2 linked regions of the Paeniglutamicibacter kerguelensis genome follow. The protein of the gene in region 1 interacts with the protein of each later gene in a pairwise test. Links are inferred from orthologs where the notes say so. Each region holds a gene or a part of one and is shown on either strand. Other genes may lie near its edges. The genes, in order: ctaD and JOF47_RS05470.

The links.
Region 2: the proteins of ctaD (region 1) and JOF47_RS05470 interact in binary tests that used the Escherichia coli proteins (3 or more experiments, as listed by UniProt). The link is inferred for Paeniglutamicibacter kerguelensis from one-to-one orthologs.

The regions. Positions count from the first base shown.
Region 1 is NZ_JAGIOF010000001.1:1,659,819-1,663,036, reverse strand. What follows is about bases 202-3,096. They hold ctaD (aa3-type cytochrome oxidase subunit I), read left to right. Parts: upstream 202-737; coding sequence 738-2,456; downstream 2,457-3,096. Other genes in these bases: JOF47_RS07570 (GntR family transcriptional regulator), read left to right, coding at 3,000-3,096; JOF47_RS07575 (cytochrome c oxidase subunit 4), read left to right, coding at 2,459-2,860; ctaC (aa3-type cytochrome oxidase subunit II), read left to right, coding at 202-731. Outside these bases: more of ctaC, read left to right, coding at 1-201; more of JOF47_RS07570, read left to right, coding at 3,097-3,218. UniProt on the Escherichia coli protein: Cytochrome bo(3) ubiquinol oxidase is the terminal enzyme in the aerobic respiratory chain of E.coli that predominates when cells are grown at high aeration.
Region 2 is NZ_JAGIOF010000001.1:1,214,169-1,217,374, reverse strand. Bases 63-2,945 are described here. They hold JOF47_RS05470 (aminotransferase class I/II-fold pyridoxal phosphate-dependent enzyme), read left to right. Parts: upstream 63-839; coding sequence 840-2,051; downstream 2,052-2,945. Other genes in these bases: rsmD (16S rRNA (guanine(966)-N(2))-methyltransferase RsmD), read right to left, coding at 2,795-2,945; JOF47_RS05465 (spermidine synthase), read left to right, coding at 2,054-2,833; coaD (pantetheine-phosphate adenylyltransferase), read right to left, coding at 251-721; galU (UTP--glucose-1-phosphate uridylyltransferase GalU), read right to left, coding at 63-195. In the rest of the region: more of galU, read right to left, coding at 1-62; more of rsmD, read right to left, coding at 2,946-3,206. UniProt on the Escherichia coli protein: Shows aminotransferase activity with methionine and histidine as substrates, and to a lesser extent also with phenylalanine.

The sequences.
Region 1 (3,218 bases):
ACACCGGTATGATCCAGGATCTCTGGGTCAACTCGTGGATTGCAGCGCTTGTCATCGGCATTTTAACGTGGGGCCTGATGCTTTGGTGCATCATCGCTTACCGCCGTCGCAAGGGCGATACTGGCTACCCGCGCCAGCTTAGCTACAACTTGCCAATCGAAATTTTCTACACGGCCGTGCCGTTGGTTCTGGTCCTGACGTTCTTCACGTTCTCAGACCAGACCGAAAAGACCCTGAATACCAAGGTCGACTCCGAGCTCGTAGTGGATGTCCGTGCCAAGCAGTGGGCATGGGACTACAACTACACCTACAAGGGCGTAGAGAAGTACGACGCAACAGTCCAGGCTCACCTCACCGGTGAACCGGGCGTTGAAGAGACTCTGCCGACCCTGTACCTGCCGGTTGGAAAGAGCGTCACGCTCGAGCTGAACAGCCGTGACGTCATCCACTCGTTCTGGGTCCCTGCATTCCTGCAGAAGCTGGACATGATTCCGGGAAAGACCAACTACATCTACCTCACCCCGCAGGTTGAGGGTCAGTTTGACGGCAAGTGCGCAGAACTTTGTGGCGAATACCACTCGGAGATGCTGTTCAACGTCAAGGTGGTTTCCGAGGCCGAATTCGAGGCACAGCTGGCCACCATGAAGGATGGCCACTTGGGCGTAGAGTACGATCGCCAGCCGGGCCTGGTCAACCAGGCTCCCAACGAAACCGCCGCGGAAGGGGAGTAATCCATCGTGACTACTTACGAATACGCCACCGACGGGGCCAAGAGCCTCGCACCGCGCGTGGTTCCGGTTTCCAAGGGACGGATCTTCGTCAACTGGATCACCTCCACGGATCACAAGACCATCGGGTACATGTACCTGATCATGTCGTTCCTCTTCTTCTGCATCGGCGGCGTGATGGCATTGATCATCCGTGCCGAGCTGTTCGAACCGGGTATGCAGATCCTGCAGACCAAGGAACAGTACAACCAGCTGTTTACCATGCACGGCACGATCATGCTGCTCATGTTTGCAACCCCGCTCTTCGCAGGCTTCGCAAACGTCATGATGCCGCTCCAGATCGGCGCACCGGACGTGGCCTTCCCACGACTGAACGCACTGGCCTTTTGGTTCTTCTCCTTCGGATCGATCATCGCGCTGTCCGGTTACCTGACCCCGCAGGGTGCTGCATCCTTCGGCTGGTTCGCTTACGCACCGCTGTCGAACACCACCTTCAGCCCCGGCGTGGGTGGCGACCTCTGGGTCTTCGGCCTGGCGCTGTCGGGCTTCGGCACCATCCTCGGCGCCGTCAACTTCATCACCACCATCATTTGCCTGCGTGCACCGGGCATGACCATGTGGCGCATGTCGATCTTCACCTGGAACACGCTGATCACCGCGATCCTGATCCTGATGGCATTCCCGCCGCTGGCAGCCGCACTGTTCGCACTGGGTGCGGACCGACGGTTCGGGGCGCACGTCTTTGATCCGGAAGCAGGCGGGCCGGTTCTCTGGCAGCACCTGTTCTGGTTCTTCGGCCACCCCGAGGTTTACATCATCGCGCTGCCGTTCTTCGGCATCGTGTCGGAAATCTTCCCGGTCTTCAGCCGCAAGCCGATCTTCGGCTACAAGGGCCTGATCTTCGCAACCATCTCCATCGCGGCACTGTCCGTAGCGGTTTGGGCGCACCACATGTACGTCACCGGCTCCGTCATGCTTCCGTTCTTCGGCTTCATGACCATGCTGATCGCCGTCCCGACAGGTGTGAAGTTCTTCAACTGGATCGGTACCCTGTGGCGCGGATCGATCACCTTCGAAACCCCGATGCTCTGGAGCCTCGGATTCATGGTGACCTTCCTCTTCGGTGGCCTGACCGGCATCATCCTTTCGGCTCCGCCGCTGGACTTCCACGTTTCGGACACCTACTTCGTGGTTGCCCACTTCCACTACGTGGTCTTCGGGACCGTCGTGTTCGCAATGTTCGCCGGATTCTACTTCTGGTGGCCAAAGTGGACCGGCAAGATGCTCAACGAGCGCCTTGGCAAGATCCACTTCTGGCTCCTGTTCATCGGCTTCCACGGCACCTTCCTCATCCAGCACTGGCTGGGTGTCATGGGCATGCCGCGTCGTTACGCCGACTATATGCCTGAAGATGGCTTCACCACGATGAACCAGTTCTCGACGATCTTCTCCTTCATCCTGGGCATGTCCATGATTCCGTTCTTCTGGAACGTATGGACCACCCACCGCAAGGCCAAGAAGGTTCTTGTGGATGATCCGTGGGGCTTCGGTGCGTCGCTGGAATGGGCAACTTCTTGCCCGCCGCCGCGCCACAACTTCCACTCCATCCCGCGCATTCGATCCGAGCGACCGGCTCTTGACCTGCACCACCCGGAACTGAGCGCACGCTCGACCCCGGACAACGCAGTGGCCAAGATCTTCGGCCCGGCTGACCAGAAGGACAAGTAGACATGAAAGTTGAGTCCTGGCTCTTCCTCGGTGGCATCTTCTTCTTCACCCCCGTAGGAATCGTTTACGGCATCATGGTCAACTGGGAGGAGCCTGTCGGTTTCCTCGCTTTGTTCATGCTCTCCGGTCTCTCGATGATGATCGGCTGGTACCTGCTGCACACCGCGCGTCGTGTGGGCCCACGCCCCGAAGACCGTGTTGACGGCGACATCCACGAGAACGCCGGCACCATCGGCCTCTTCTCCCCGTGGAGCTGGTGGCCGTTGTTCCTCGGCTTCGGTGCCGCAACCGGCTTCGCCGGATTGGCACTGGGCTGGTGGGTACTGTACATCGGTGCAGGCCTTGCCGTGATCGGCTTGGTAGGTTGGGTTTACGAGTACAGCCGCGGTGCCCACGCCCACTAATCCTGGTGCGTCCTAACCGCAGCTTCTGAAGTGCCGGTGTTTCCCCGTAGGGGAAACACCGGCACTTTGCGTTTATCCCCGGCTCTCATGAGCGAGAATTAATGCAGGCAGTTCTTGGGCCTCAACCAATGGAGTAGACGTGAAACCCTATGCGCCACAGCCGCCGGTTCTCGGTGCCATCGATGAAGACTCGTCCCTTGGCAAATACCGGCAAATCCGTGAAATCCTGCGCACCCATGCCAAGACGGTGTGCGAACCCGGGTTCAAGCTCCCTCCCGAGCGAGAGCTTGCCGCCTCTCTTGGAGTGGCCCGGAAAACGCTGCGGCAGGCCATTGATTCACTGGTTGAAGACCAGGTT
Region 2 (3,206 bases), 450 kb from region 1 along the record:
GCGCTTGTTGCGGCCGGTGATCATCAGCATGTCGGTAAGTCCGGCTCGTGAAGCCTCCGCAACAACGTACTGGATGGCCGGCTGGTCGACAACCGGCAGCATTTCCTTGGGCATGGCCTTTGTGGCCGGAAGAAAACGGGTTCCGAGGCCTGCTGCTGGGATGACTGCTTTGATGACGCGCCTGCTTGTATTCATGGGTTCGACTTTACTTCATGAATTGCACAAACTACGAAACACTAATTTCCCATTGCTATCCGTGGTTCAAGCGTTTGAGCACGGTGCGGGGCAAATAATCGGAAACGTCTCCCCCCAGCGACTGCACTTCTTTCAAAAGCGATGAGGACAAATGGGTGTACCTGTTGTCAGCCGCCAAAAAAACCGTTTCTACGCCCGTGAGATGGCGATTCATCACGGCCATAGGAATTTCGTATTGGTAGTCGACCGTTGAGCGCAAGCCCTTGACGATGGCATCCGCGCCGTGTTCCCTGCAAAAGTCCACAAGAAGGCCATCGCCCATGGGCAGAACGCTAACACCACGGAGCCCGCCGATGGTTTCCTGAACCATTTCCAGGCGGTCGGCGGCCTCGAACTTGTACTTCTTTGCATAGTTGGTGGATACCGCCACAATCACCTCGTCAAAAAGGCTGCTGGCACGGGCAATGATTTCAACATGACCATTGTGAATGGGGTCAAAGGATCCGGGGCAGACGGCTCTACGCATACTCAGCAATCTACCAAAGGCGGGAGCTCAGCACCTGCGTGAATGAATCGACCATTGCATCGTGTCGTACCGAAACTGCTCGGTCTGATGATCACGCCAAGAATCGGGATAATGGATCATGCCCACATTCAATTTCCCATGGCAGCGTACGGCCGCCGGCGCCAATCTCCTCTCACCCTCCGGCCAACTTGGTGTCACCATTTTTGAGGAGATAACCTCACTGGCGGCACAACACGGCGCCATCAATCTTGGCCAGGGGTTCCCGGACACCGATGGCCCGGCGCCCTTCAAGGACCGCGCCGCCGAAGGGATCACAGGAAACCTCAACCAGTATGCTCCCGGCGGCGGAATACCCGCTTTGCGGACGGCGATAGCCGAGCATCAAAAGCGTTTCTACGGGATCACGGTCGACCCTGACACAGAGGTGGTTGTAACAACGGGAGCCACCGAAGCCATCGCTGCCTCGATCCTCGCATTCATCCAGGCCGGCGACGAGGTAATCACTTTCGAACCGTTTTACGATTCCTACGGGGCGACAATCGGGCTTGCCGGAGGCATCCACCGGACCGTCGCCTTGAACGCGCCCTCGTTCCAGCCCAACATCGCCGAACTTCGGGCTGCCTTCAACCCGCGTACCAAAATGATTGTCTTGAACAACCCACACAACCCCACGGGTGCGGTCTTCGACCGGGAAGTTTTGGCCGAGATCGTGGCACTTGCCACGGAACATGACTGTCTCATTCTTTCAGACGAAGTCTATGAGCACTTGACGTTTGGGGTTGCCCACACCCCCATAGCGTCCTTGCCGGGAGCATGGCAGCGGACACTGACCCTTTCGTCCGTCGGCAAGACCTTCTCGTTCACTGGGTGGAAGGTCGGGTGGGCCAGCGGACCGGCAGAGTTGGTCGCCGCAGTGCGCACCGTCAAACAATTCCTCAGCTACTCCTCCGGTTCGGCGTTCCAGCCCGTAGTTGCCGAAGCGTTGGGCTCCCCCACTGAATTCTTTGCCGGCTTCGCAAAGGATTTGGCGCATCGTAGCGAGGTTTTGGCGACCGGCCTCGAGGCAGCCGGCATGACCGTTTACAGGCCCCGGGGAACCTACTTCATCGTTGCCGATGTTGCGCCGTTGGGATTCACCAGCGCCCTCGACCTCGCAAGAAAAATGCCGGCTTCCATCGGGGTGGCGGGCATCCCGCTCTCGGTCTTTTGCCATGCAGAAGGCGCCCAAAAAACCCGGACGCTAATGCGATTCGCATTCTGCAAGAAGCTCGAGGTTCTCACCGAGGCAGCCGAACGCCTGTCACATTTGACCGCCAAGATAGGCATCTAGCCGTGGCCACTCACATCTCGCGTTGGATGAGCAATCTGGGAGCACACGCGACCTTGGAGGAAGACACCTTCGTGCCCGGCGCCTGGGTGCTGTCATTGGCCGGGGCGGAGCAGTCCCATGTCAATGTCGCGCATCCGGACGAGATCTTCTACGAATACCTGCGGCGGCTGGCAAACTTCGTCGACGAGATCGGCATTCCAGGCAAACCGCTAAGTGTGCTGCATCTTGGGGCAGGCGCATTGACGCTTGCTCGCTACATTGAAGAGGTTCGTCCCGGCAGCACACAAGTCGCGGTTGACTTGGAACGCGAGCTCCTTGACTTTGTTCTTGAATCGCTCCCGCTGAACAATCCGGCGAATCTCTCTACCCTGATCGGGGACGCCCGAGAGGTCCTGACGCATGAGCTCGCAGACAGGAAATTCGATGTCATTGTTTTGGACATCTTCAGCGGTTCCGGGGCGCCCGGACACCTGACCGTGCCGGCCTTTTACTCCGAAATGAACGACCTGCTCAAAGACAAGGGCATGGTGTTGGTCAACGTCGGCGATGATCCGCCGTTTGCTTTTGCCGACAGCCAGATCAATGCACTGTCAGAGGTCTTCAGATCGGTCATGGCCAGCGCCCCAACCGAAATCTTTTCCCGAAAATACCCCGGCAACATGATCTTGGCGGCGACCCATTCAAAGATTGACGTGGGGCTCGTTGAACGACTCCGTGTGGCCGGTCCCCATCCCGGTGCCGTCCTATTCGGCAGCGACCTGGACGGGTTCGGCAAACCATAGCCGCGTTTCGCCGTATTTTTTCTCGGCGAAACGCGTAAGGCCCGTCGGCCAAATGGGTTCTTCCGACCTTGAGGAACGTTCGACCACCACCGTTGAATGTTCCTCAAGGAGCAGTGCCACCTTTTGGAGCGTCTTGGCGAGTTCGTCGTTGGTCATGGGATAAGGCGGATCCATGAACACCAAATCCCAGCTCTTGCCGCCGGACACGCCTGCGGCCGGAGCGAACGAGTCCAGAACCGTATCCACGGCGCCGCGCCTGACACTCACGATGTCGCTTCGCAGCGCCTTGTTGACCAATCCGGCGTTGGTCTGGCAAACGGCCGCAGCTTTGGGCGCCAATTCGACCAACAGCACCGATCGGGCTCCACGGCTT